Regions from separate parts of the Asaia sp. Ae19-3 genome, predicted to be linked through region 1. Evidence: predicted binding sites of a transcription regulator. Region 1 holds the regulator's gene; the other holds the start of a gene.

Region 1 (14,879 bases):
CAGAAGCCTCTCCCTGAACTGCCACTCCTTGGCGATCTGCCCCTCAGGCGGCCAGGAACTGATCACCCAGTTGGGCAGGCGATCACCCTCCTGTCCCTCGGGGAGGCCCGACATGGTGCAGATTCTGGTGATGCCCAGATCGCCAGCCAGTCTGACGGTCTCATGCAGCTCTTCACTCTGCCTGCGATCGACGGGATGCAGCGGATTGCCGTTCACATTGAGTGCAATGACCTCAAGCCCGCGGCTTTCGAAAGCATGAAGAAAATCCCGGCGGGCGGCAGGGCTCTGCCTGAGCCGGGACAGGTCGAGATGGGGCGCCCGTGACCAGCCCCCCGCATTGATTTCAACGCCCCCAACCCCAAGCGCGGCTGCCTGGTCGAGCATCTGGTCAAAAGAGAGAGTTCCGAGACTGTCAGAAACAAATCCGATCTTCATGACGCGGTCACCATTCCTGTGAAATCCGGCTGCCTCACGGGCAGCGCCGGAATTTATATTCTCAGGAAAACGTCGAATCGGAACGTTTATTCGTTATTTTTCTATCATATGGCTGTGATGATAGCGTTACGCCCAGCACATTTCAGCCTTGCTGGAGGCGCGCCTGTTGCAGGGCGTGACGGAAATGTCTGTCATCCAGCCAGGACTGATTGCTTGCCCATTCGTGCTGCACGACCATCAGGCTGCCCAGCGCTTCCGAATAAGCAGGATGTTCTGCGACATCGGCGGCACCAGCCTTGTCGCGAAGGGTCGCAATGGCCGTCTCGAGCCTTGCGGCAAAGGCTGCCTCTTCCATCGTCGGGCTGCGCAGGAGATGCGGCCCAAGCCCCTTGAAGAAGCTGGCCAGTATCGCCGACAAACCGGCGGGCAGGCCCGGACGCAAGGCGAAGCGGCGCAGAAACAGGAGATTGCGCCCCAATGTCATAACTGAAAGCAGGCCGTGGAGATTGAGCTCCATGAACGGTGTCAGACTGGCGCCCGCATAGCGGATAACCCTTTCCATGCCCTGCGTGATCAGGCCGATCCAGCGGTTTTCCGCTGGCAAGCGGCGCCCGGGGGCGCAGATTCGCTGCAAGCCATGCAGGGCACGCCGCCTGAGCAGAATGCAGACCTGATGAATATTGAAGGGCAGAATACAGCGGAAGACGAGCACCCCTGCCCCAAGCCCGAGAAGCAGGGCAATCGTGGAATTGAACCAGGTGAGTTCATCCATGCGGCTGTGATTATCGAGGCCGATCAACGCTGGCAGAAAGGTATTATAGGCGCCCGCAGCCGTAGCCGTTGCCGGATTGCGTGCGGCAAGCCCCCCGATGAACATCAGCGGCGCTATAGCCACAATCAGCGCCTCGAAGCCGGACCCGGTCGGAATCAGGAAGAATACAGGCAGGATCGACGCCAGAGCGGCCAGGCAGGCACCGTAAAAGAAGCGGTTGCTGACCAGAACCGTGTTGTCGGTCGTGGCAAACCGCCCGACAACCACTGCGACGAAGGAGATGAAGGAGGCCCCCTGCGGCCATGCCGTCACCTCCCAGACCAGGCCTGCCAGACAGATCGCCGTGGCCGAACGCATCGCATTATGAAAAGCCGCGTGGAAATGCATCACGCGGCGCAGCCTGAAACGCGATGGCGCAGTGGCCTCGGCCGGACGGGCCTGAAAATAGATCAGAAGCGTCTCGTATTCTTCCAGAATGAGACGCAACCCATGCAGGATGATCCGGTCGTCAGGGGCAAAACTGCCGCCCCCTTCAGGAGTAGTATCTGCCTGCCGATAGAGAGCATCATAGCGTAGCTGAAGGGCCGCCAGATCCTGCCTGAGAGCGACAACGCTATCCGCATTATCGAGACGCTGTGCGATCTCCTTGATGAACCCTGCCACCTCGTGCAGGGCAGAGCGGGCTTTTTCCGAAACGACGAGCGTTGTCGAAAGACGCGCCTGCATGCCCAGGCCACGCGAGACGATTTTCGAGAGAATGCCGATCGTGGCATAGGCGCAGGCTATCGCATGGTCGCTTCGCCCCACCTCGACCACCGTGAATTCGAGCTGCTCATTGAGCTTGAGCGTGCGACTGAACACCGCGCGGATGGCTTTTTCAGGCGGCGCAGCACCATCGAGCACGTCGCTGATCACAAGAGAAGCGGCACCGATACCCTCTGTCAGCCAGCCACGCATGGTGCGACGCGCCTTGACCGCGAGGGATGCGGAGAAGACGAGGCCCGCCACCATCTCGCAGACCACACCCAGAAAGATATAGGTGCCACGCGCCATGGCGATTTCGAACACATGGTCCGGGGCGCTGAGCGCACCCGTGGCGATGATGGCGCAGGTATAGGCCGCCAGAACGAAGGCATAGGCACGAAAATTCTGCAGAAGCGTCGCAAGCCCCGTGCAGATACCTGCCCAGAGAGCGAGCGCCGGGATGAACAGCCAGGGAGCCTGCGGAAAGGCCGAAACCAGCGCCACAGCGCCGATCATGCCGAGCAGCGTGCCGACCAGACGCCATCTTCCCTTGGAGAGGCTCTCGCCACGCGAGCCCTGTGCCGTGATCCAGACTGTCATGGCCGCCCATTGCGGCTCGCCCAGCTCCATCCAGAAGGCGATGCCCAGAGCAACAAGCGAGGCGATCGTGTTGCGCAGGGCAAACTCGAACGCATTCCCGCTGGGGGCGTAAAGCCATTTGAAAGGCCATGAGCGACCCCGCAGGCGCGCAAGCGCGTCGTTCTGACGGGCAAGGAAATCGGCGATCATGCCCGGCGTCTTACCCGAATTTTAGACTTGCCATGAAGGCAGTCGCTTCAAATCGCGCGCGCTTTCCCATATATTGGGTGAGTATCGGGTCACATCTCGAAGAGAAGCGTTTTCAGCCTCGCTGCCGTTTAATCCTAGATTTAAGCCCGCATATTCTCTATTGACCGCCTTCCTTACGCCGCGAGCCACGCTCGACACAGCGCAGTCCTGTAACGGCGTTCTCTCTTCGCAAGATCCTGATCGAGTCCGAACCGCATGCCTTTTCCCGATACCGTCCCGTCTCTCAGTCGCGCTCTGGCGGCACGCGGATATGAAACGCCGACCGCCGTGCAGGAAGCCGTACTGCAGCCGGGCCTCGAAACACGGGATCTGCTCGTTTCCGCCCAGACAGGATCCGGCAAGACAGTTGCTTTCGGACTTGCCTTTGCCCCTACCCTCATCCCCGAGGGCAGCGAGCGCCTTCCCCCCGCCAACAGCCCGATGGCTCTGGTCGTTGCGCCGACGCGCGAACTGGCCCTGCAGGTGCAGACCGAACTTCAGTGGCTTTATGCCGAGACTGGCGCGCGCATCGTCAGCTGCATTGGCGGCACGGATGCCCGTCGCGAGGCTCGCAACCTGTCGAATGGCGCCCATATCGTGGTCGGCACGCCGGGACGCCTGTGCGATCATCTGTCGCGCGGTGCCCTGAACCTGTCCGATCTGCGCGTGGTCGTGCTGGACGAAGCCGACGAAATGCTCGATCTGGGCTTCCGCGATGAGCTGGAGCAGCTTCTCGATGCCGCACCGGTCGAGCGCCGCACGCTGCTCTTCTCGGCGACCATCGCCAAGGAAATCGCCAATCTGGCGCGTCGTTTCCAGAAGAACGCCGAGCGGATCAACACCGTCTCGACCTCCAAGCAGCATGACGACATCACGTATAAATGCGTGCTGACAGCGCCAAATGACATCGGTCGCGGCGTCGTCAACGTTCTGCGTTATTACGAGAGCCCGACGGCCATGCTGTTCTGCAACACCCGCGCCATGGTCGCGCAGGTGCAGGCAGCGCTGGTCGAGCGCGGGTTTGCCTCGGTCGCGATCTCGGGCGAAATGGGCCAGAACGAGCGTTCGCGCGCGATCGAAGCCCTGCGCTCTGGCGTAGCCCGTGTGTGCGTGGCCACCGACGTGGCGGCACGCGGCATCGATATTCCGGCGCTGTCACTCGTCATTCACGCCAATATGCCCAGCGAGGCGGCAACCCTGCTGCACCGTTCGGGCCGCACGGGTCGTGCAGGCCGCAAGGGCACCTGCGTGATCATGGTGCCGCTGAGCCAGCGCCGCAAGGCAGAGCGTCTGCTCTCCTTCGCCAAGATCAGCAATGCGGAATGGGAAGGCGTGCCGTCGGCAGACGCGATTCTCGAGCAGGACGCAAAGCGTCTGATGGAAGACCAGACGCTCTTCGCGCCGTCTCAGGCCAATGAAGATGCGCTCGCTTCACAGCTTGCCGATGCCCATGACTCGCATCAGCTCGCAACCGCTCTGGTACGCCTCTACAAGAGCCGCCTGCCGAGCGTCGAGAATATCCGCCCCGTCAGCGTCGAGGCTCCCGCACGCGGTATGCGTGACGATCGCGCACCGCGTGAATTCACGGGCCGTGTCGACCGCATGGGTGGTGAGTGGTTCAGCCTGGCGATTGGCCGCACCGAGCGTGCCGATCCGAAATGGCTGGTGCCGCTGATCTGCCGTCTTGGCGGTGTGACCAAGAGCGAGATCGGTGCGATTCATATCGATACGGACCATACCCTGTTCGAAATCGCGCCCGACAGCGCCGAGCGTTTCCGCTCCTGCGTTGCCGGCGCCGATGCTGACGAAGCCAAGATCGAGCCGGCTTCGGCTCCGACCGGCCCGTCTGCCCCGCCGCGCGGCCCGCGCCGCCCGCGTGAGGGTGGATTCGCCCCTCGTGGCAAGGGCGGCTTCCGCGGTGGCGATCGTGGCGGCGACAGAGGCGGAGATCGCGGGGGCGACCGTGGCGGAGAGCGCGGTGGGGATCGCAGCGGCGATCGTCCGGCCTTCCGCAAGAGTAGCGGTGTCGGCAACGGCAAAGGATCCTCGCGCAAGCGCTACTGATTGACCCATGCGCCGTCGCCGAGAGGCGATGACGCATCTGAAAATGCCGGTACCGGGGCACTGCCCCTGAAACGCCCCGCTTTTGCGGGGCGTTTTTCGTTGCGAAAAGATATTCCAGAATATGCTTCGTTGTTGCGACTGAAAATCAACTTCGTTTATTGACTCTGTAGAAATAAAGAGAGTGATTCTCAACTTCGATACTGGAATTATTATCTTCGTTATTTATGTTGCGCTGCATTTTTTTCTATGCTTGAACAGCGTCACACAGCCTGTCACGGGCGGACTTGCGCCGTCACGTCGCAACAGGACAGAGATAAGGAGCATCCCATGCTGAAAGACCCGAAAGTCGTCGAGCATCTGAACATTCAGCTGACGAACGAACTGACCGCCATCAACCAGTATTTCCTCCATGCCCGCACCCTGAACCACTGGGGCGTGACCAAGCTGGGCAAGAAGGAATATGACGAGTCCATCGAAGAGATGCGTCATGCCGACTGGCTGATCGAGCGCATCCTGTATCTCGGCGGCCTGCCGAACGTGCAGCGCCTGAACCAGATCCTGATTGGCGAAAGCGTCGAGGAAATTCTGGCCTGCGATCTGAAGCTCGAAGAGAAGGCTCTGGCCGATCTGCGCGAAGGCATCGCCTATTGCGAAAGTGTGCGTGACTATGTGTCGCGTGACCTGCTGATCCGCATCCTCGCCAACGAGGAAGAGCATGAAGACTTCATCGATCGTCAGTTCGATCTGATCAAGCAGGTTGGTATCCAGCGCTACATCACGCTGAACTCCTCGCCTGCTCCCGAGCAGACGGCAGAGTAAGACCCTTCTATCGACACCATCCCAGCCCATGGCTCGGAGGGCGATAAAGGAGTGACGAAAAAACCCGGCAGCCTTGCGGCTCGCCGGGTTTTTTCATGTCTTTTTTCAGAGCTGCGCGCTCAGGCAAAGGCGGCGGAAGCGCCCCCCTGTTCGACCTGCTGGAACAGATGCGCGTTTTCCTTGCGCTCGCGCATGAGGCTGCGCAGCGCGCAAACCACACCGGGCACGCAATTGCCACACTGGGCCTTGCAGCCCTTGGATGCATAGACCTCGTTTGGCCGTGAGGCGCCCCGACGAACGGCGTCGGCGATATCATGATTGGTCAGGGCGTTACACGAACAGACGATCATCAGCCATTCCACTTCAGAACGGGCCGACCCTAACAGCGTTTGAGAACCAGTCGCAACTGAAAACTGCGAGTGATTTTTAAAAATAATATCAGCTCAGCAAGCGACCGATGACACGCGCCGTGTAATCCACAACCGGCACGATGCGCCCGTAATTGAGCCGTGTCGGGCCTATCACTCCGATTGCACCGACAATCCGGTTGTTCTCATTGCGGGCGGGCGCCACCACCATCGAGACACCGGACATGCCGAAAAACCCGCTCTCGGCGCCGATATAGATGCGCACCCCGTCAGAATCCTGCGCCAGTTGCAAAAGCCGCAGCATGGTCTCCTGCGCTTCAAGCCGCTCGAACAGCATCTGGATGGTCGTGAGTTTCTCGATTTCGGTAATATCTGTCAGGAGGTTTCCCTGACCGCGCAGATAGAGCGTACCGTGCTGCTCGTCCCACATGGCCAGACCGCTTTCGATCACGCTCGCAGCCAGAGAATCGAGATCGGAGCGATTCTGCTGAAGATTGGCCGCCACACGCTGGCGCAAGGCAGCCAGCGTGACATCGCCCAGCAGGGAGTTGAGATAATTACCGGCCTCGACCAGCGCCGAGGGCGGCAGACCGGGTGGCGTCTCGATAACGCGGTTTTCGACCTGCCCGTCTGCCGCAACGAGAATGACGAGCGCCTTGCCCGGGCCAAGCGCCACGAATTCGATGTGCTTGAGCGCGCCATCGCCTTTCGGCGCCAGAACGAGCCCTGCCGCAGCCGAGAGGCCGGAAAGCATCGATGATGCCTCGGCCAGCGTCTCCTGCATCGACCGCCCCTTCAGCGCAAGTCTGCCGGCAATCTGCGCGCGCTCCGTGTCATCCAGCGCACCGAACTGGAGCAGTCCATCGACAAATAGACGCACACCCTTTTCTGTCGGCAGACGCCCTGCCGACACATGGGGGCTGAACAAGAGACCGGCCTGGGTCAGTTCGGCCATGACATTGCGTATCGTGGCGGAAGAAAGAGAAGGCGTCAGTCTCTGGGCCAGAGTCTTGCTCGCCACCGGGTCACCCGTCTCCATGTAATGCTCGACGATTTCGCGCAGCACCTTGGCCGAACGGGCATCCATACCACCCGGCAGGCTTGAGAGATCGATCATGCCCAGCCCTTTCGCGTGACCTGCCCGGCTGAAAGGGCCATGGTCCTGTTACCGTTCCACCCGGATCTGGAGTCGTATTCGTGACCCGTATTGCCGCCTTATACATCCATCCAGTCAAAAGCCTGCATCGCATCGATGTTGCGGCGCTTGATCTGGAACCATGGGGACCAAGGGGTGACCGACGCTGGCTGGTGGTCTCGCCGGAAGGCAAATTCATGACGCAGCGCCAATATCCCGCCATGGCGCGCATCATCACGGCCCTAGAGGGCGAAAATCTTCATCTGTCAGGCGGTACGGCAGCGCCTCTCATGCTTGTGCCACCGGGGCCAGACGCGCCCCTTGCGCTTGTGAGCGTGTGGAAAGACCGTGACATCGAGGCACGTGATGCGGGCGATGCGGCAGCGGAATGGGTCAGCACCTTTCTCGAAACACCCTGTCGCCTCGTCTACATGGCGGCACCAGAGCGGGCGCGACCAGCCGAATTCGGCAGTGTCAGCTTTGCCGACGGCTTTCCGCTACTCGTGACCAATACGGCCTCTCTGACCGATCTCAATGAACGCCTCGACCAGCCCGTACCCATGGAGCGGTTCAGACCCAATATCGTGGTCGAGTCAGAGACGCCCTGGGCCGAAGACACATGGCGTATCCTGAAGATCGGCAGCGTTGAACTCGAACTGGTCAAGCCCTGCAGCCGCTGCATCGTCACGACCATCGATCAGGAGACAGGCACCATCCCCGTCGCGCGAGAACCACTCAGGACAATGACCGGGTTCCGTCACCAGCCGGGCGGGGTCATGTTCGGACAGAACGCCATCATCCGGCGGGGCGGTGCCATCAGGCTGGGCGATCGGATCGATTGCCTCGCCTGAGGCCGCAAGGACGTTTTTCGCCTTCAGCGCTTTTGTCAATCGAGACATGACGCGCTAAGGCTGCTCTCCGATAGCGTCAATACGACCGAAAGCAGAAAGAACATCATGTCCAGCACCCGTCCTTCCGGCCGCAAGGCCGATGAAAACCGCGTCGTCTCCATCGAGCCGGGCTTCGCCCGCCATGCTGAAGGCTCGGTGCTGATCCGCGTCGGCGGTACCGAAGTTCTCTGCGCCGCCTCGATCGAAAACCGCGTGCCGCCCTTCCTGCGTGGCCAGGGTCAGGGCTGGATCACCGCTGAATACGGCATGCTGCCCCGCGCCACCCACACGCGCGGCAACCGCGAGGCTGCCAAGGGCAAGCAGTCCGGCCGCACCCAGGAAATCCAGCGTCTGATCGGTCGCGCCCTGCGCGCCTGCGTCGATCTGCGCGCCCTTGGTGAAATGACCATCACGCTCGACTGCGACGTGCTCAATGCCGATGGCGGCACGCGCTGCGCTGCCATTACCGGCGCCTGGGTTGCACTCGCCATCGCGCTCGACAAGCAGATCAAGGCTGGCACGCTCAAGCGCTCGCCGCTGCGCGCGCAGGTCGCTGCCGTTTCCTGCGGCCTGACCGAGGCTGGCCCGGTGCTCGATCTCGATTATGTCGAAGACAGCTCGGCTCAGGCAGACACAAATTTCGTGCTGACCAGCGAAGGCGGCATTGTCGAGATTCAGGGCACGGCTGAAGACGCCCCCTTCAGCGAGGCCGAGTTCAACGCTCTCATGGCGCTGGCCAAGACCGGCACGGCACGGCTGTTCGAAATCCAGCGTGCTGCGCTCGAGAGCGTCAAATGAGCAGCGAACGGCGCCTGAGCCGTGGCGAGCGCATCGTGCTCGCCAGCCATAACAAGGGCAAGCTGGTCGAATTTCGTGCGCTTCTGGCCGAGACCGGAATCGAGATTGTCTCGGCTGCCGAACTCGATCTGGCCGAGCCGGAAGAAACAGCAGACAGCTTTGAGGGCAATGCCGCCATCAAGGCTCTGGCAGCAGCCAGAGCCACCGGCCTGCCCGCGCTTTCGGATGATTCCGGCTTTTGTGTCTCGGCGCTAAATGGACGCCCCGGCATCTATTCAGCCCGCTGGGCCGGACCGGGTGGCGATATGATGGTCGCCATGCAGCGTGTGCATGACGAGATGGGCGATTCAGCAGACAAGAAGGCTGCTTTTGTCGCCGTTCTCTGCCTTGCCTGGCCGGATGGCACAACACGCTTCGCCGAAGGGCGCTGCGAAGGGACGATCTGCTGGCCGCCGAGAGGCGATCACGGTCATGGCTATGACCCGATGTTCGTGCCCAAAGGCGATTGCCGCAGTTTTGCCGAACTCTCATCCGATGAGAAGAATGCGACCAGTCATCGCGGTCGCGCGTTGACCCGGTTCCTGAAAACCTGCGTCAGCACTGACCCTGTTTGATACGCCTGGAGTTGCCGTCATGAAGACAAGCCCGTTTCTTTTCGCTGCCTGTGCGCTTGCTCCCTTCATGGCGAGCGCTCTCGCTGCACCGCTTTTCGACCCGACCGGTTTCGAACTGCGTGAAACACAGCCTTTCAGTATCTCGGTGCAACCGACCGCCACGCTCGCTTCGGCCCACAACCCGGCCTATCATCTGGTTCCGGGTGGCATCACGCTCAGCAGCGGGGCCCGCAAGCCGACAGCTTATCACGCCCGTCAGCCGCGAACGGAGCTCTCGGAAAGCCATCTCTGGCGTGTGCAGGATGCACCGGCCGCCTTCAGCACGGCGCTCCATATCGACCAGTTCCCGAAATCAGGTCAGATCGTTCTGGCCGAACTCGGCCCCGATAATGACAATGCCCCCCTGCTGAGGCTGGTGGTCGACGGAGATCGCGTGGTGCTGCGCGGCATGATCGACAATGCCCCCGCAAATGGGGTGGCAGTTGGCACGATTGACGCCACCCATCAGGCGCATATTGCCCTTCAGACACAGGCAGACGGACAGGTGACGACCCTCGTCAACGGAACGCAGAGCCAGTTGCATCTGACCCGTCAGGCGCTTTCCATCCCTGTCGTGTTCCGTACGGGCGCCCATGTCGTTGAGGATATCGGCACCACGCCGGACACCGTGACTGTTACGCTGACAGGACTGAGCGCCAGTCATGGTACGGTCGGATCAAGCCTTCGCACGTAAGATCACGACACCGAACGCTACGAAAACGATGGCCGTCAGGCGGTTGAAAGCCCGCCTGACCGGACGGCGGCTCAAAAACCGCGAAAGCGAGTGGCCACCGATACCGTAGACGGACAGCCAGAGCGTGTCCGAAAACAGATAGGTCACAAGCAGGATGCCGAATTGCGGCAGGACGGGCTTGTGATGATCGATGAATTGCGGAAAGAACGCCGCCGCAAACAGCAGCAGTTTTGGATTGCTGATGCCCACCAGAAAGCCGTTGCGATAAAGGCTCCAGGCACTTGCCCGGCTCTCGCTGCCACCGCCGCTGGTCGCATCAGTTGCATCGTCGCCTGAACGCCAGGCCTTGATCCCGAGATAGACGAGATAGGCTGCGCCTGCATAACGAATGACATCGAACAGACGCGGCATGGCGGCCAGCACTGCCCCGATACCGACCATCGACAGCACAAGAGCGAGAAACAGCGCCGAGATGCATCCGGCCATGGCAGCCGTGCTGCGTCTGAACCCGACCTGAACGCTGCGACTCAAGGCATGCATCATGTTCGGACCCGGCGTTGCCGAGATGAAGAAAACAGTGACCACGAAAAGCCACCAGGTCTGCATGGTCATGATCATTTCATCCGACAGAGACGCCAAGATATTGGCCCAGATCGCGAAACAAGGCCTTCACCCTGTCACATCCCCCTGCATCACGATTCGAGAACCGGCAAGGTCTATCACGGTTTTTTTCAGCGCGTAGCGAGCGAGACACGCATCCGGCCAATCGGTCGAAGAGAGAGCGACAATTAACGAATTATTCTGATTTTTAACCGGATATTTGCAAAAAATTTGGGATTTCCATTAATAACCACTCATACAACATGCCGGTATCGAAATTTTTACCAGACCATTACTTTAGTGTTTTTCAAATAAAAAGCATTCTCTTGCACAGGGTCCAACCAAAGGCCCGCAGTGCAACAAGCAAGAAGGTCAAGACCATGCGTGAATTGAATATTGCCGAGATTGACTCAGTCAGCGGCGCTGGCTTCTTCAGCAATTTCGGATCGCAACTCGGTGGCGCAATCGGCAATATCGTTGACTGGGCAAGCACGGCCATCAACGGTCATTCGCCAAATGCCAGCGCCCTGACGGCTGCCACCAACCTGGGAACCGGGATCGGCGAAGTGGTCGACACTCTCGCCTCCCATAACCTGAGCGGCGTACCGCAGGCCGTCCAGACCATGGGTCTGGGCATTTCCCAGATCATCGCGGCAGCCAAGGCCAATCAGGCCTGAATGTCCTGGTCTGGCAGGCAGATCTTCAAGCCTGCCAGACCAACCATCCTCCTGCATGATCACCTCATCAAACATCTGTCTTCGTGTTCCTGGCCTTTATGATTTACCTGCCCGTTTCTGATGTCCTCTGACCTTTTCAGGCAGGAGGTACTCGATTCCCGCCGCCAGTCCTGGCTGGGCCGGGTACAGGTTATCCAGCCCCTTTCCTTCCGCCTGGTTGCTCTGGCGACGCTCGCCTTGTGCCTGGCGGCAGTTTGCTATGTGGCATTTGGTGTCTATACGCGCCGTGTTCATGCCACGGGTTACATGGCTCCGCCTTCCGGTCTCATTACCGTCGCCGTCAATGCCACAGGCGTGATTGCCGTGCAGAATGCGATGGAAGGACAGCATGTTCACAAGGGCGACGTCTTGTATGTGATCGATATCGAGTCGACCTCCAGCTCCGGCCCCACGCAGGAACGCGTTCTGGCGCAGCTGCGCCAGCAGAGTGTCATCCTCAGGAAACAGAAGGATCTCAGAATCAAGGATGGTCCGATCGAAAAGACCTCCATCGCAACCCAGATCCGTTTTCTGACCCAGCAGCATGAAGAAATCCGGCGGCAGCTCGACAACGACAACAACGTGCTGCCGATGGTTGAGTCTGCGATGAAACGTATGCAGGCAGCGAAAACCGAGCATATCGTCACCGAAACGCAGTTTCAGAACCAGCTCTATACCTACGCGCAGCTTCTCAGCAGCCACGCCCAGTTTCTGCAGAATTTCTCCGGCATCGAGGGACAGATTGCCGAGCTGACGGCCAAGCTGATCCGCTACGACAGTCAGCAGATGCGCGATCTCAACGACCTCGACAAGGAGATTGCACAGGTCGATCAGCAGATCATCGAAAGCGAGTCCCAGCGCAGCAATGTCGTAACCGCCCCTGAAGACGGCATTCTGACCGCCATTCGCAGCAATCGCGGCCAGCATGTCCAGTCAGGGCAGACGCTCGCCACACTCCTGCCTGCCGGCCATACGCTCGAAGCCATGCTGTTCGTCAACAGCGCCTCGATCGGCTTCCTCCATGAAGGGGAGCCGGTTCTGCTCCGTTATGACGCCTATCCCTATCAACGGTTTGGCCTCTATCGCGGCAAAGTGCTTGAGGTCACCCGCGCGCCGATTACCGTGACAGATTCCAATAGCACCCAGGGCATTTCTCCGCCCGCGCAGCCGGGCAGACAGGGCGGCGACAACGGGCAAAGCCTTTATCGTATCCGGATCATGCCTGAAAAATCCTATGTCACCGCCTATTCGCGGCAACGGCCCCTCCAGGCAGGCATGGCGGTTCAGGCTGACATCGCAATCGATACACGCAGACTCTACCAGTGGTTGTTCGACCCTCTGATCAGCGTGCGCGACGACATCTACATGGTCAGCGGCGGCATGGTGCGCGGACAATGAAGGCGCTGAATGCACTCGAATTCGGCTTTCAGCCCAAAACCCCGGTAATCCTGCAGGTCGAGGCGGCAGAATGCGGCATGGCCTGCCTTGCCATGATCATGGGGCATCATGGCAATCGCATCGATTTGCCGACACTCAGACGGCGTTTCTCCCTGTCCATCAAGGGCAGTACCCTTAAAGACCTGATGGCAACAGCCGAACGGGTCGGGCTTGCAACCCGTGCCGTGCGCCTCGATCTGGATGAATTGTCCAGCCTGCGTCTGCCCTGCATCCTGCACTGGAACCTCAACCACTTTGTCGTCCTGACAAAGGTCTCGGGCACGAAGGCAACCATCCACGATCCCGCCTTCGGTCGACGTGTGCTTGGCCTCGATGTCGTCTCGCGTGACTTTACCGGCATCGCCCTGGAGGCTTTTCCGAACGAGAATTTCCGCAAGGAAGACGACCGGGAAACCCTGCGCCTGCGGGATCTTTTCCGCCATGTCTCCGGATTGCGCTCATCGCTTCTGATGTTGGGAATCCTGTCTCTAGGGCTCGAGACCATCGCCATCGTCATGCCGATGGTCTCGCAGGTGATCATCGACGAAGTCGTTGTGACTTCCGACCACGAACTGCTCAGCACCATTGCGGCAGGGGTTGCGCTGCTGCTCTTCCTGCAATTGCTGATTGCCTGTGTCCGGCAATGGTCTGTGCTGATCCTGGGCACGCGGGTCGGGCTGCAATGGAATACGGGGCTGTTCAACCATCTGTCACGTCTGCCGCTCGATTATTTCGCAAAGCGCCATGTGGGCGACATTCTTTCCCGCTTCAACGCGATTGCCTCTATCCAGAAGACCATGACGACCGACATGGTCCAGACGATCATGGACGGATTGATGGCGATCGGCATGGGAATCATGCTCTTCATCTATGGCGGATGGCTGGGCGCCGTCGCCCTTGCCGCCGTCGCTCTGGATGTCTGCCTGCGTCTGTTCACCTATCGCCTCTATCGTGAAGCCAATGAGGAACAGATCGTTTTCGATGCGCGCCAGCAGAGCCATTTCATCGAGACACTGCGCGGCATGGCCAGCGTCAAGTTACTGGGCCTGAGGGAACGCCGTCGCACCTCCTGGCTCAACCTCATTATCGACAGCATCAATGTGCGGCTTCGTATCCAGCGTTATGACCTGATCTATGGTCGTCTTGCCGAGATGATTTTCGGTGCTGACCGCCTGATCATGATGGTGCTTGGTGCCCTGGCAGTCATGAAAGGCGCCATGACAGTGGGCATGCTGGTGGCTTTTCTGTCCTACAAGGATCAGTTTGCCGGGCGTATCGGCAGTCTGATCAGCAGTGCCTTCCAGATCCGTATGCTCAGCGTCCAGACCGAGCGTCTGTCAGATATCGTCATGACTGAAATCGAACCATGCGAGGCAGCGCCGGTTCTGGTCGCAGAGACGCCGGATGCAATACGTGGCGCCCTGACCTGCACGGGTCTTTCGGCGCGGTATGGCGCACATGATCCCTGGATCTTCCAGAATGTCTCGCTCGACGTCCCGGCAGGCCGCATCATTGCCATCGTCGGACCGTCAGGCTGCGGCAAGACCACCTTTCTCAAGGCGCTGATGGGATTGATGGAAGTCTCAGACGGACAGATTGCGCTGGATGGCAACAATATCGCGGCGCTGACGCTGGAGGGCTATCGTAACCGGATTGTCGGTGTGCTCCAGGATGACGGGCTCTTCTCGGGCTCGATTGCCGAAAACATCAGCGGTTTTGCCGAAGACCCCGATGAGAGCTGGGTCAGGCAATGCGCCGCCCATGCGGCCATTCTGCAGGATATCGACCGTATGCCGATGGGATTTGACACTCTTATCGGCGATATGGGTGCTGGCCTTTCAGGTGGGCAGAAACAGCGCCTCATTCTGGCACGGGCGCTGTACCGCAAACCAGACATCCTGTTCCTGGATGAAGCCACAAGCCATC
Region 2 (14,879 bases), 2.5 Mb from region 1:
CGTTGTTGAGGTGAACGACGCAAGCCTCAAACGTTTCGGGACTGCTTTCCCTCTTTCATACGCCCGTCATATAGCCATCCTTAATCAGATACTCGACGCACATCCCGCTGCGATTTTCGTCGATTTTCGCATGATGCGTGAACTTCCAGGCGAGACACTTGAGAGTTTCGCCCCTCTTATCGCCAGAGCTCACTCGATGAAGGTGCCTCTGCTCTTTGCAAGGGGGGAAGCAGGAGACCAGCAGCCTGCCCTTCCGCCCATCCTCAGACCGCTTCAGGTCTATAGCAATGGACTCGAAACCTCTGGAAGCTACCCTCTCATGGAAGAGGGGATGGAAACCCGGGAAACAGGAGAAGCTCCTGTTGCAGTAAATCCGGCCTGGGCGCTCTACAATACGTTGTGTCATCAGGCCTGGTCGACGCGTTGTGGAGACGTTCAGGAAGAAGCGTTTACCCGCCCGATGGTTATCAGATGGGGGCTGAGCTCCGATCCCGCGCAGGATATTGTCAGCGACCAATCCGGTTACTGGCAAAACAGCTGTGCCATCTGGAACGAAGGCCCCTGCGCCCGCCTTACCGCAGCCTCACGCCTCGCCCTGACCTATCTGTTTCTGCATTCTCGAGGCAGCGAAAGGCAGTTCGCTTTCTATCCTCTGGTAATTGGCGCAGAGCAACTTGGGCATAGCGGCCGAGGCACACCGTCAGGCAGCCCTGCCCTTGCCACGCTTCTTGCCGATCGCGCGGTATTTTACGGATCTGACATCCGCGATCAGCACGATGATTCCATAGTACCCCTGCTTGGGCGGGTTCCGGGCGTCGTCACTCATGCCATGGCTTTCGACAATCTCGTGACCTATGGCGCGCGCTATTTCCATGAGCCGCCCGAAATGGGACAGATAGGGTGGCTACGTCTCGACAAGGCCGAGTTACTTGAGGCGCTCATCTGGCTCGTCTGCAGCGTAGCGCTCGTCATGCGCATGAAACCAGCCCAGCAGAAAGAGCAGTTCGACGTCCTTGCCGCCTTGGGCGCACAGAATAATTACAAGCATCACGCCAGAACCAGCATACGCAAACGGGCTGTGGCCTGCGCGCTAGGCGCGTTTCTTATCGTTGCCATACCTTCTTTTCAGAGCGCCACCCGGGCCATGTTGATCGATCAGTTCGTTATCTGGCTGTTCGTGACATTCCTGTTCCTCGGCGCCTGGGCCTTGCCCATGGCACGTGCGGCGCGCGCCGAAGAGGAAGAAAAGGAGCGTGGCCTTCTCTCTCAGTTGTGCTTCCTCGCCAGTCTTTCCGCCATCGGTTTCGCACTCAACGAAGCAGGCCCCAGATGGCCCAATGCAGACTGGATCGGTCTGCTCCTGCTCTGGCTCGCAGCCGGCGTCGAGGAAGAGGAGGAGCGAAACCGGTTTGTCCAGCCTCTTTGTCGACTTCTGAACCGGGTGATCGACCTGCCAGTTTCGATCTACTCGGCAGGACGCCGCGCGCTCTCTCGCCATGCATAGCGAACCGGCTTTGTTTGAAGCAGCCGGTATCCGCAGCGAGAGCATTCTTCACCAGACCTGATGAAAGGAGATATCCATGTCAAACAGGCATTTCGCCCGCAAGCTGACACGTGCAGCTCTCTCTCCCCTCTTGTTTGGCCTGTGCGCGGGCTGGTCCGGCGTTGCCTCGGCTGCAGACGCCCCAGTCATTACAGGGACCTATCACACCCCCTCAATCCAGACCTACGACCACAATGGGTTGCCCCAGACACAGATTGAGGCGGCTTCGCTGACCGGACATCGCATCGTCGCCAAAGACACCGAAACGGACATGCTCGCTGTCGAGACCGATAAGGGACTCGTCTACGTCACTGAAGACTCTGTCGAAGCCAATATCAGGGCAGTCGCGCCGACACCCACTCAATGCGTGCAAATAGGCGCAGCCTCTGCTGATGAAATCGGTGGCAGCACCAACAACCTCGGTCGAAATTGCCACGGAAGCTGAATGATGAAACGCCCTGCCTTGCTCTCGACTGCCCTTCTGACAACCCTGGCACTTGCTGCGTGCGACAGCGGAAACGGAGGCGGCGTCCCAACCAACGGTCGGCTGATCGACCAGATCCACCCTTCGCAGGATTATGCTCAGTCAACCACTGTGCAAGGCCTTCTGACACCGGCCAACACCCTTGCCTCAGGTGTTATCGAGGCCCCCGAGGTATCGGATTACCCTCAGGCCATCGTAGACCGCCTTCTGGCCTCCTGGTCGGGTCCCCGTCCGGATGCACGCGTATGGCTGACACCCGACACGGCCTTTACCTCAGACGTTTCGGTCGGGGGAGCAATCTTTCTCAACACCGGTTTGATACGTTATTTCCACGATACACCTGAAATTCAGAAGGAAGATGCGCTCGCCTTCGTTCTTGCCCACGAACTCTCCCACATCCTTCTGGGGCACACAGCAGCCCAGCGTGAGAGCAAAGCACGGAAAAACTACGCTTTCAGTGCCATGAAGTGGGGTTCGGTGATTGGGCGGGCCTCCGCAGGCATCGGTGCAACTGACGCCGTGTCTAAAGCACTCGTGTCGTCGATGGGTGCCAAGGCCTTTCTGGATACGACGCTGTTTCCATCGTGGTCACGCGGGCAGGAAGAGGAAGCCGATGCACTCGCCGTCGATCTGATGGGACGGGCAGGATACTCCGTAAGTGCTGCAACCGATGTCATGGATGTATTGATCAGTTCCGAAGATCAGGATGTCGCGCGTCAGGCACAACTCGAGCAAAAGACTGGCAAGAGTTTCAACGCAGACTCAGTTACCTTCACGGCCAAAGCAGGCGACAACCTCGATGGAGCCATTGTCGATGCCCTCAGAGCCGTAGCGCAGCAGCATCCTCATGCCAGAGAGCGACGACTCGCGCTCGCCGCCTATCTGCGGCAGGCCTATCCCGTTCGTGCTCATGTAGCTCTCGCCCGAAAGCCGCTACAGCACTGGGTCACCAGTTCACCCGTGACTGCTCTCCTCAAGGGGACAGATCAACTGGAGCGGGCCGCATCGCTGATCGGACAATCGCAGTGGGGGCAGGCTCATCAGACACTTGCTCACATTGCGCAACCCGCCTCTGGCAGTGCCTATTATGCACTTATGACCTATCAGGTTGCCGTGCAGACCGGCCAGAAAAACCAGGCAGAAAAGCTGCTTGCCGCTGCTGCGGAACGCGATGATGTAACCTTTCCGATTGCTGTCGCATGGGGCAACACCCTGTCCGCTGCAGGCAAGACCGGAGAGGCCGAAACGTACATGGCCAAAGAAGAAGAGGCGATGGGTAATACCGGTTTCCTGCCCTATCGCATCAAGAATGCAAGGCAGGCAAAAGACGGCGTCTCCGTGCTCAAACTCAGCGCAATCTGCGAAGGACTGGGAGAGGATAATCTGGCCGGACAATGCTCGGCGATGGAGAAAAACTAGATCGCCCATTTCATCCCCTGCCATCGCGTCATCGGCGCCGGTGGCAGCCTCTGACGCAAGCAACGCCTTGTCGAAATCGAGAGACAGTGTTGCTCTTCATGAAGGTTTTTTGACTAGCTCCGAAAAAAGAAAAGAAACGGAACAGTCATGCTTCAATAAGAATGGGAAATTGGTCTATTCCGATTCTTATTGACAGTATAGAGACTTCGCCTCCATATTAACGGATACGACAGCGTATCGTCCTGCCCAAGAACTGATCGGTCACTGATCTGATGAGGCAAAAAAACGTGATAAATTTTCCAACGCCGCCCGCACGCTTTTCTCCGACCGTCCTGAAATTTGGTGGCTTCGCCGTAGGCGCAATCGCGATTATCGCGATACTTAACCCATTCTATCAGATTTCTTCAGGCTATTGCGGCATTCTGACCAATTTCGGTTCTGTCCAGCCCAGCGCGCTGGAACCCGGTCTGCATATCGTGCTGCCAGTTTATCAAAAGGTCGTTTCTGTTTCGACCCAGCCTCAGACGATTACCTCTCATGAGCAGGCTGCAACGCATGATCTGCAGGATGTGCACACGTCGGTTTCGGTCACATTTCACATCGCCTCTGCCGACGCTCCGGGATTTTTCCGCGATTTCCGCAATCTCGAAACGCTCGCCCATCGTATCATTGAGCCCACAGTGTCGAACGACGTGAAAGCCATCACGGCCAATTACAACGCTGAAGAGCTGATCACGAAGCGTGACCTTGTGGATGGCCAGATCAAGGAACTGATCATCAAATCCCTGCTGCCCTATCATCTGAGCATTGAGTCGGTGAACACGGCCAATTTCGCTTTTTCCCACGCCTATGCGCAGGCCATCGAAGCGAAACAGGTCGCCCAGCAGCAGGCATTGCAGGCACAATACACCCTGCAGCAGACGCAGATCTCAGCTCAGGCTCAGGTTGTCCAGGCCAAGGCGCAGGCAGACGCAGCTGTTGCCACAGCCCAGGGTCAGGCTCAGGCCCTGCTTGTGACGTCCCAGGCTCAGGCCAAGGCCAATACTTTGGTCTCTCAATCGCTGACCCCTTCCCTGCTCCAGCAAAAAGCGCTGGATCGCTGGACTGGCACAATGCCGACCTATCTGAGCGCAGGCGCCCCGCTGCCCTTTATCGGCACGATGGAGTCAGCCCAGAAATAACCCACCAGAAACTTCGACGGCCAATGGCTGCGGAGCTTCGAGGAATCCTCTCTTGAGGGAGCAGCCCCACTCTTTCGGAGGGGCTGTTCTTCCCTTTGGGTTTTCATCCTGCCTCCAGGGCGACCAGGTAGATCACCCGCCCTCATCGCGACAGAAACGCGGCGCCACGCCGCCCGTCCTCCACACCATTCATCAGCATCACATACTCACCCGGCAACGCCGACGTCCGTCTTGCAGGTGGCAATGCGCGAACTCCTGAACCACGTCAGATCCTCACAGAAGCCAGGCATCCAGACATAAAAAAACCGCCCTGCCTTTCGGCGGGGCGGCTCTTTTGTAACCTTGATGGAAAGGCGCTGGATCAGAAATCCATATCGCCCATGCCACCCATGCCACCCGGACCACCGGCCGGAGCAGCCTTCTTCTCGGGCTTCTCGGCAACCATGGCTTCCGTCGTGATCAGCAGGCCGGCAACCGAAGCTGCGTCCTGAAGAGCCGTGCGGACGACCTTGGTCGGATCGATGATGCCAGCGGCTACCAGATCCTTGTATTCGCCGTTCTGGGCGTCGAAGCCGTGCGTGTACTCGTTGATCTCGAGCACCTTGCCAGCGATGACAGCGCCATCTTCACCAGCGTTGAACGCGATCTGGCGCAGCGGAGCCTGCAGGGCCTTGCGGATGATGTCCGCACCGACGCGCTGGTCGTCGTTCTGGAAAGCCAGATCCTTCAGGGCAACGGAAGCACGGGCAAGAGCCGTGCCACCACCCGGAACGATGCCTTCTTCAACGGCGGCGCGGGTTGCGTGCAGCGCGTCATCAACGCGATCCTTGCGCTCCTTCACCTCGACTTCGGTGCTGCCACCGACGCGGATGACGGCAACGCCACCAGCCAGCTTGGCCAGACGTTCCTGCAGCTTCTCGCGGTCGTAGTCCGAGGTGGTTTCCTCGATCTGCGCGCGGATCTGTGCACAACGGCCCTTGATGTCGTCCGTGTTACCGGCGCCTTCAACGATCGTGGTGTTTTCCTTCTCGATATGCACCTTCTTGGCGCGACCGAGCATGTCGAGCGTAACCGTCTCGAGCTTGATGCCGATGTCTTCGCTGATGACCTGGCCGCCCGTCAGGATGGCGATGTCTTCCAGCATGGCCTTGCGGCGGTCGCCGAAGCCAGGAGCCTTGACGGCAGCAATCTTGAGGCCACCACGCAGCTTGTTGACGACCAGCGTGGCAAGAGCCTCGCCATCGACGTCTTCTGCGATGATCATGAGCGGACGACCGGACTGCACAACGCTCTCGAGCAGCGGCAGCATCGGCTGAAGCGAGGACAGCTTCTTTTCATGGATCAGGATGTAGGGGTTATCCAGATCCGCCATCATCTTTTCGGCGTTCGTCACGAAATACGGCGAGATGTAGCCGCGATCGAACTGCATGCCCTCGACAACGTCGAGTTCGGTGTGCAGACCCTTGGCTTCCTCAACCGTGATCACGCCTTCGGAACCAACCTTCTGCATGGCCTGCGAGATCATCTCGCCGATTTCATGCTCGCCATTGGCCGAGATCGTGCCGACCTGAGCCGTTTCGGCCGGGGTCGTGATCTTGCGGGTGTTTGCCTTCAGCTCTTCAACGACGGCCGTAACCGCCTTGTCGATGCCGCGCTTCAGATCCATCGGGTTCATGCCAGCGGCAACAGCCTTGGCGCCCTCACGAATGATGGCCTGGGCCAGAACGGTCGCGGTGGTCGTGCCATCACCAGCGATGTCGTTGGTCTTCGAGGCCACTTCGCGCACCATCTGGGCGCCCATGTTCTCGAACTTGTCGGCCAGTTCGATTTCCTTGGCGACGGAAACGCCGTCCTTGGTGATGCGCGGTGCGCCGAAGCTCTTGTCCAGAACAACGTTGCGACCCTTCGGGCCGAGCGTGACCTTCACAGCGTCAGCAAGGATATCAACGCCGCGCAGCATGCGCTGGCGTGCGTCAGCGCCGAATCTTACGTCTTTGGCAGCCATAATCTTATCTCCAGTAGAGGTTCAGTTTGCGATAACGGGGAGGCTGGAAAATCAGCCGATCACACCCATGATGTCGCTTTCCTTCATGATCAGCAGCTCTTCGCCATTGATCTTCACCTCGGTGCCGGACCACTTGCCGAACAGCACACGGTCGCCAGCCTTGACGTCCAGTGCCACGAGCTGACCCTGCTCATTACGGGCGCCCGAACCTACGGAGACGACTTCGCCTTCCATCGGCTTTTCCTTGGCGGTGTCCGGAATGATGATGCCACCGGCCGTCTTCTGCTCGCCCTCAAGGCGACGAACGACGACACGGTCATGCAAAGGCCGAAAATTTGTCATTATGGATCGCTCCACTTTTCTCTAAGGCGGCGTCCTTGCTCAAAAGCAACGCCGCCGGTTTGCGCGCCCGCTTAGCCGCAGCGCGTTAGCACTCCCGATACGAGAGTGCCAAAGAGGTAGGAGAGCCCTCGCCTATCGTCAAGTGTCGTCGACGGTGCAAATGCTGTTTTTCATCGAAGCGTCACTCGCGCTGTCCCGACTGTCGAGCTTCGCACCATCAAGTTCGCGTGTCAGACGGCTACTTTCGGCTTCAGACTTCAGGCGCTCCCCCCGGGTGCGACCGAACAGGGCCCGGTTTTCCTCGGCCTTGCGAGCATCCTTCTCGCGCGCCAGACGTTTGCGCACTCGACGCAGATTGACGATTTCAGTCATGGTGATCGTTGATCCTGCCTTTGAACGAACAAGAAAGAAGGAGGGTCGGTCCATGGGACGCCTGATATCCCTTACGGCTTCGGACACCCATCATTTCGCAGCCTACGAGGCAGGAGAGCCGACTGCCAGTCGCGCACTGGTCGTGTTGCAGGAAATTTTCGGCCTGACAGACCATATCCGTGCTGTCTGCGACGAACTGGCTGACAGGCACGGCTATCATGTCATTGCGCCAGCCTTGTTCGATCGCGCCAGACGCGATGCGGTTCTGCCTTATGATGGCGAGGGCATGCAGACAGGCCTCGACCTGCGCGCCCGGATCAACCCTGACGGACTCCTGGCCGATATCACGGCCAGTGCCCATGCCCTCAACCGCCACGGCCATCAGAAAGTCGGCATTCTCGGCTTCTGCTGGGGTGGACTGGTGACATGGGAAGCTGCCACGCGCACGCGTGAATTTGCCGCCGCCGCCGCCTGGTATGGGGGCGGTATTGCCGCCCTGAGCCATGAGAAGCCCCATTGCCCGGTTCAGCTCCATTTCGGTGGCGAGGATGACCATATCCCGCATACCGATATCAACACCATTCGCGAGAACCGGCCCGAGGTCGAGATCTTTGTCTATGACGATGCCGGACATGGTTTCGGCTGTGACGACCGCCCGAGTTTCAACAAGAACGCCCGCGACCTCGCCCATGAGCGCAGCATGGCGTTTTTTGCAACCCATCTCTGACAACCGAAAGCGCTACAATGTCTGCAGATAAAACACCCGTAAATCCGCTGGTCGACAGCCCCGAGCGCGACGCCCGTATAAAGGCCAAGGCGCAGGAACTATGGGAAGCCGATGGCAAGCCCGGCTGCGGTGCCGACGCCTATCTCGAGAACGCATCTGAAATCATCGGTATGGAGGAGAATCCTCATGCCGGTGAAATTCCGGTCAAAGATCTGCCAGAGCCTGAATTTGCCGATGTTCAGGTGGAAAATGCCGAAATCCAGAAGAATCTGGGAGAATTTCCTGAACGACAGACCGATCAGGGCTACCGCGAGCACTTCCCCGAAAAGGAAAACGAGTCGTCCTGACAGATCAGGAGCGGGGATAAAGGCTCGGATGCCTTTATCCCACCCGCCGCAGCTTCTCAGCGCAGCACGCGCCCGGCGACGGCATCGAGCTTGTCGAGAAGCTGACGATCACGCGATCCCGGCGCCGTTATGATAGCGTGATCGAGGGCGCGCTCGGCGCCTGAGGGGCAGAGACCGCGCTTGCGCCCGAGCTCCGGTATGATGGCCTTGACCAGCGCACGCGCCTTGGCAGCATTCTGCGTCATGACGGCAACCACGGCGTCCACCGTCACCGAGTCATGGTCGTCGTGCCAGCAATCGTAATCGGTCACCATGGCGATGCTCGCATAGCACATTTCGGCTTCACGAGCGAGCTTGGCCTCCGGCATGTTGGTCATGCCGATTACCGAACAGCCCCACTGGCGGTACAATTCGCTTTCGGCGCGGGTGGAGAATTGCGGCCCTTCCATCACCAGATAGGTCCCGCCACGTACCATCTCGACGCCGATCTTTGCGGCCTGCTTGGCAATCACGTCACCCATACGGGCAGAGACCGGGTCAGCCATGCCTACATGAGCCACGCAGCCACGACCGAAAAAGCTTTTTTCGCGAGCGAAAGAGCGATCGATGAACTGGTCGACCAGCACGAACTGGCCCGGCGGCAGGTCTTCACGCAGCGAACCCACTGCGGAAAGAGAGACGATATCGGTCACACCGGAGCGCTTCAACGCGTCGATATTGGCACGGAAATTCAGCTCTGACGGTGGGATGGGATGCCCACGGCCATGACGCGGCAGGAACACGCAGCGCACGCCATTCAGGCGGCCGAAAAGCAGCTCATCGGAAGGCTCGCCCCAGGGGGTCTCGACCCGACGCCATTCCTTTTCTTCCAGCCCGTCGATATCATAGAGCCCCGAACCGCCGATAAGGCCGATTACAGGCTCGATTGTCACGTCTTCAGTCATGCAAAGCTGCCTTTTCGCATTGTCGCCAACAGAATGCTCAGGAACACCAGATTGACACGCTTCGCAACCTGTCAGTGTTTTCATGCGCGCTGTCATGGTTTCAATCGGCCAGTTTTGCTATAGGCTCCAGCACTCAGGCTGGCGGAAGACCGGCTGGAACAGAATGTGGAGCTTGCGATGAGCGAGACCTTGGATCCGAAGACATTCGGCACCCTCATTCGTGATCATGTGCCTCATGACTCTTTCAAAGAGACAGCACGGCACTGGTTCGAGACCCTGCGCGACAGGATCTGCGCCTCCTATGAGGCGATCGAAGACGAGGCAGTCGCGAAGAACTCCCCCGTACTGCGCGACAAGACCGAAGCCGGTCGCTTCGAACGCACAGCCTGGGACAGAAGCGAAGACACGAACAGCAATCTGCATGGCAGCGGTGTCATGTCGGTCATGCGCGGACGTGTGTTCGAGAAGGTCGGCGTCAATGTCTCGACGGTCTGGGGTGAGTTCTCGCCGGAATTCCGCAAGAGCATGCCCGGTGCCGATGTCGATCCGCGCTTTTTCGCTACCGGCATCTCGCTGGTCGCCCATCCATGCAACCCGCATGTGAGCGCTGCGCATTTCAATACGCGCATGATCATCACGAGCAATGGCTGGTTTGGCGGTGGCGGCGACATCACGCCGATCTTCCCCGATAGCGAGGAAGCCAAGGCGGATGCAGCGGATTTCCACAAGACGTTTCGCGATGCCTGCATGCGTCATGACCCCGCTTATTATGAGCGGTTCAAGGCCTGGTGCGACGAGTATTTCTACCTGCATCACCGAAGTGAACCGCGCGGACTGGGCGGCATTTTCTACGACCATTTCGACAGCGGCGACGTTCAGAACGACTTTGCCTTCACCAAGGATGTCGGACTTGCCTTCTACGAGGCCTATCCCCGCGCCGTGCGTGCCCGCATGATGCAGCCCTGGACCGAAGCCGAGCGCGATGCGCAGCTCATTCGCAGAGGGCGATATGTCGAGTTCAATCTTATCCACGACCGTGGTACGGTGTTCGGGCTCAAGACTGGCGGCAATACCGAAGCCATTCTGATGAGCATGCCCCCAGAGGTGAAATGGCCCTGATCGAGGGGTCACTATTTAGCCGCAATCGTCTGGCTTAACGCCCAGGCCGGACGATCTGGCGGTAAAGGGAAAGAAGTGCGTACGAAGCTAATGCCTTTCACGGCCGGTCGATCCCTGACACGTCGTACACTGCTTTCCGCCCTTGCCGCCTCCAATCTGGCCGCCATCTGCCCTGCCCGTGCCTGGGAAGACGATGAGCGCGCCGAGGCCGCGTCTTCTGCCATCGATGCCCCCAAACTGATCATCGGTGGCGGTCCGGATTCCCTGCCGGGTCAGGTAGCACCCATTCTGGCAACGGCGCTGGCGAAAGGCCTCGCCGCGCCCTCTCCGATTGCCACCCATTACGACCTCGGGCGCGATGGCGTTACCGCAGCCAATCTGTTCGACACAGTCAGTCCCGAAGCCGATGGCGGCACAACCATTCTGGCTCCTGGCGCTGCCTTGATCGCATCGCTCGCCGGGGATGGGCGTGTTCATTTCGATTTTTCCCGCTGGGCAGCCCTTATCATGGCACGCCGTCCGGTGGTCACCATTGCCCGCGCCGAACTACACCGCACGATCCGTTCGCGCCTGAGCGGGCTTTTTCATGATCGGCCAGTGCGGCTCGCGGTTTCTCACCCGACGGGGGTCGAACTTGCAAGCCTGCTGGGACTATCGCTTCTCGGGCTGCATCCCCTGCCGGTTTCCGGTTATGCAACCAAGAAGGCGGCCCTCGACGCGCTCAAGAATGGCGATGTCGATGCTGTCCAGCTGACACCGGGCCCGGGCGACGACCTGTCAGCCGATATCGCCTCGGCACCTCAGGGTATCAAGCCGATATTCTACTCCGGCCCCGTCATCCCTGGTGTGCCCGATTTCGAGGCAACCTATCTAATGGCGCGCGGCCATGCGCCGAGTGGCGCTCTGTATCAATCCTGGCTCGCTGTCGCCAATGCCGCCGCATCGGCCCTCGTGCTTGCCCTGCCCATGTTGACCCCGCCTCTGGCAGTGGCACGCTGGCGTCATGCGGCGCAGGAAGCGGTCAATGATCCTGCGCTCAAAAGCTGGAATGACAGCCAGCATCTCACAATAACAGCGGGTGCTGATGCAGCACCCCTTCTCAATCAGCTTGAGCCTGAACTGACGGCGCTGCTGGCGCTGCGTCGCTGGATCAACAACAACCAGCCGAGATGGCGCCAGGGTCAGGAAACGCGTCCTACCTGAGTATGGAGCGCAGGGTTCAGACCCGGTTACGCGCCCGGAGCAGGATACGCACGGCGCCCTTGTTCCGCTTATGCGTATGGACAACGGCCAGAACCAGCGGACGCAAATCGCCACGCTCGAGCCAGTGAGGGAGTTCTTGGCGAATTACCCCCCCTTCCTGCCCGCTGCCCAGCCCGGTGATTACCTCGACGCACCTTATGCCCTGGGCGCTGCTTGCATGCAGAAAGTGGTGGAATTTATGGAAAGCATCCTGTGCAAAATGCCCGTGAAGATCCAGACGCTTCTGCGGCTTCATCTTGCCGCTGGCGAGGGCATTCCATGACGTCGTATCGAGGCCAGGCTGTCGCCCATTGATTTCGAGCCGGTCCTGAACGCGGGCGGGCCTTGAAAGTGTGGCTGCGGGCCTCAGAACCTCCCTCACCCGCAGGATTTTCTGCGTTGTTGCTTCGTCCACCGTCCCACTCTGGACCGGAGCAGCAGACAGGCCAGTCGCAACCTTCTGCACCGTGCCTCGCCGCTTGCGCGCGGACGAAAGCTGATGCCCCCGCATCGGCAGAATCGATCGGGTGAAAGCCTTCCAGAGGCTCTCCTCCTCGGCGCTCAGATCGCGTCGGACCACGGTTTCTCCTTACTCAAGCGCATCAGAACCCGATCCATCGCTCTTATTGCGCCTCAGGTGCCTTGAGGGGCGGCTCTGCGACGACCTGCTGGAGCGGTACACCCTGATATTTGCCGGTCAGTGTCTTGAGAAACGCCACAATATCATCAACATCGCGCTTGGGAAGGTCAGGATAGGGCGTCTGGTATCGCGCCATTAGACGCACTGCCTCATCAAGAGTTGCGACGCTTCCATCGTGAAAATACGGTGCGGTCAAGGCGATATTGCGCAGATTTGGCACCTTGAATCTCTGGTGATCCTCAATGGCGTGAGTAAAGCTCTCGCGCCCGGAATCGACATCAGTCAGACCAGCCTTGCGCTCGCTGAAATACGGTCCCTCAAGGCCCATGACCTCATACGCATCACCACCAACGGCAACACCGCTGTGGCAACCGGAGCAGCCGATGGCCTTGAACCGTTCATAACCACGCTTTTCCTGCGCTGTAATCGCGCTGTTGTCACCCTTCAGGTAGAGATCGAAAGGACTGTCTGGCGTGATCAGGGTCTTTTCATATTCGGCAATCGCGTTCGTGACAGTCTTCTGATTGACAGCACCTGCCCCATACAGACTTGCAAAAGCCGTGCGGTATTCCGGCACTGCATCGATAATCGCTGCCACCCCCTCCCAGTCATGGGCACCCATCTCCACCGGGTTCGTCACTGGCCCCGCCGCCTGGGCAGCCAGATCGGCTGCACGGCCATTCCAGAACTGGGCGATACTGAACACGGCGTTATAGACTGTAGGCACATTGATCGGTCCCTTCTGGCCGCTGATACCGGTCGCCGTGACGAGGTTATCAACGCCCCCCTTGTCGAGCCCGTGGCAGCTTGCGCAATTCATCTTGCCGTCGCCAGAGAGACGACGGTCGAAAAAGAGCTGACGGCCCAGTTCGGCCTTCGTCCAGTCTACCGGGACATTTTCCGGGATTGGCTGAATGACCTCACCTGCAAATTGCGGCGCCACACCGGGCGTCGCGTAATAGCGGCGGCGCTGATCGGTAATCCATGCCAGCACGTCGCTGCGCGATTTCTCGGTCATGTAGGCGTGAGGATGCATCAGCAGATAGGCAGCGGGCGGCATCCTGTTCTGCTGAATGACCTCTTCGATACGGGAGAGCTGCTCAACCGAGGGCGGCTTGCCCGTCTGGAACGCAGCGATGATCGGGTCGATACGGAAATGACGCTGGCCCGCAACCAGATCACGCTTCATGATCTGATTGGCAAAAGGCAGCTTGAAATAGAAGGGGAGATCAGCCGTGCGCGTGTGACAGTAATCACAGCGTGCCTCTCCAAGCGCATTGAACGCAGCAAGTGCCTTGGGATCATGCCATGTCGCGCTGTTTGTTGGCAGTCGTGGCGCGCCCTGATGATCAAACCGGGTCAGAAAAGCGATTGTCCCGCCATAGGCGAGCGCAGCTGCCACAACCAGTCCCGCAATACCGTTTCTAACGAGACGTTTCTTCCTGGCAGCTTCAAGCAACCGCTCTTCTCCTGATCGCAAACATAAATGCGCGCACCATGACGTTTACGACACAGCATGTCTAAGTGATGTTTCCGATCAGATTGAACGGTTTTACCGATACAAACATAGCGCGGTTATGTCGCAGCTCGTGTGACAGATATCGGCTACTCGTAGGGAGACCCATTCAGATCACCGTCGAGATCCAGCTCCTCGTCCAGACTACGGCGGAGACGGCGTCGTGCGACAGCGACATAACGGGTATCGATATCGATCCCCACCCCTCGCACGCCGAGTTCCTGCGCGGCGACGAGGCTCGTACCCGTTCCCATGAACGGGTCCAGAAGCACCGTATTCTCATCATAGCCGTGAAGGGTCATGCACGCTGTGGGCAGAGCCACAGGAAAAGTACCGGGATGCAGGAATTTCTCGCGCTTGTGCCGCACGGTTTCATAGGGGATGAACCACGTGTTGCCGCGACAGCGACGGTCCACGGCATGACGGCGGCGCGAGATATTGGTCTTGTCGGTAAAGGGAACACCCGCAGCCAGACGCTGCAATCTGACATCCCCCTTATGGGTCAGATGAAAGATATGCTCGTGATTATGATTGATGAAACGCGTCGAATTGACCGGTTTGAAATGGCCGTAAGTCTTCTCTTCAATCGACACCGATTTAATCCACACAATATGGTTCTGCAGGACAAACAGGTCACGCAGCCGGGTGATCAGTTCGAAGGGCAACCAGGGCTGCGAGGATGACCCGGCAACATTGAGGAAGAACGAGCCCCCGGGCTTCAGCAGACGCGCGATCTGGGCACAAACCGTCTGCATCCAGCCGATATAATCCTGCTCGGCCAGACTGTCTTTATAGGTGCGGTAGGCAACCCCGATATTATAGGGCGGCGAGGTGACGACGATATCGACCGATGCGCTCTCCATGCGGCGCATAACATTCATGGCGTCACCCCTGATCAGGGCATGACGACCTATCGCTTCTCGCCTTGCCCTGACTTTTTCCTGCGTCATCAGGCTGGCGGGTGTGGCAACAGAACGATCATGCGACCATGGCTGCGC

Evidence for each region. The regulator HrcA, encoded in region 1, represses chaperone genes, less so after heat shock. The targets are predictions, from matches to a motif close to GTTNGCACTCNCNNNNNGNGAGTGCNAAC.
Region 2: groES (co-chaperone GroES) is a predicted target of HrcA. The motif match lies at 7,059-7,087, and genes of this name have one in related genera.

The regions. Positions count from the first base shown of each region.
Region 1 covers NZ_JBCHWF010000001.1:3,079,669-3,094,547, reverse strand. Annotated here, with positions in the region: gene AAID99_RS13670 (sugar phosphate isomerase/epimerase family protein) at 1-435, opposite strand, end outside; gene AAID99_RS13665 (FUSC family protein) at 578-2,740, opposite strand; gene AAID99_RS13660 (DEAD/DEAH box helicase) at 2,996-4,843, shown strand; gene bfr (bacterioferritin) at 5,171-5,662, shown strand; gene AAID99_RS13650 ((2Fe-2S)-binding protein) at 5,782-6,012, opposite strand; gene hrcA (heat-inducible transcriptional repressor HrcA) at 6,101-7,147, opposite strand; gene AAID99_RS13640 (MOSC domain-containing protein) at 7,228-8,016, shown strand; gene rph (ribonuclease PH) at 8,122-8,853, shown strand; gene rdgB (RdgB/HAM1 family non-canonical purine NTP pyrophosphatase) at 8,850-9,467, shown strand; gene AAID99_RS13625 (hypothetical protein) at 9,487-10,200, shown strand; gene AAID99_RS13620 (LysE family translocator) at 10,183-10,812, opposite strand; gene AAID99_RS13615 (hypothetical protein) at 11,181-11,477, shown strand; gene AAID99_RS13610 (beta-barrel domain-containing protein) at 11,598-12,914, shown strand; gene AAID99_RS13605 (peptidase domain-containing ABC transporter) at 12,911-14,879, shown strand, end outside.
Region 2 covers NZ_JBCHWF010000001.1:598,547-613,425, reverse strand. Annotated here, with positions in the region: gene AAID99_RS02630 (CHASE2 domain-containing protein) at 1-1,504, shown strand, start outside; gene AAID99_RS02625 (hypothetical protein) at 1,581-1,988, shown strand; gene AAID99_RS02620 (M48 family metallopeptidase) at 1,989-3,446, shown strand; gene AAID99_RS02615 (prohibitin family protein) at 3,734-4,627, shown strand; gene groL (chaperonin GroEL) at 4,989-6,632, opposite strand; gene groES (co-chaperone GroES) at 6,684-6,974, opposite strand; gene AAID99_RS02600 (DUF4169 family protein) at 7,113-7,346, opposite strand; gene AAID99_RS02595 (dienelactone hydrolase family protein) at 7,399-8,073, shown strand; gene AAID99_RS02590 (DUF2934 domain-containing protein) at 8,091-8,420, shown strand; gene AAID99_RS02585 (S-methyl-5'-thioadenosine phosphorylase) at 8,477-9,364, opposite strand; gene hemF (oxygen-dependent coproporphyrinogen oxidase) at 9,542-10,483, shown strand; gene AAID99_RS02575 (hypothetical protein) at 10,559-11,686, shown strand; gene AAID99_RS02570 (Smr/MutS family protein) at 11,703-12,305, opposite strand; gene AAID99_RS02565 (cytochrome-c peroxidase) at 12,349-13,824, opposite strand; gene AAID99_RS02560 (DNA-methyltransferase) at 13,971-14,762, opposite strand; gene mltA (murein transglycosylase A) at 14,831-14,879, opposite strand, start outside.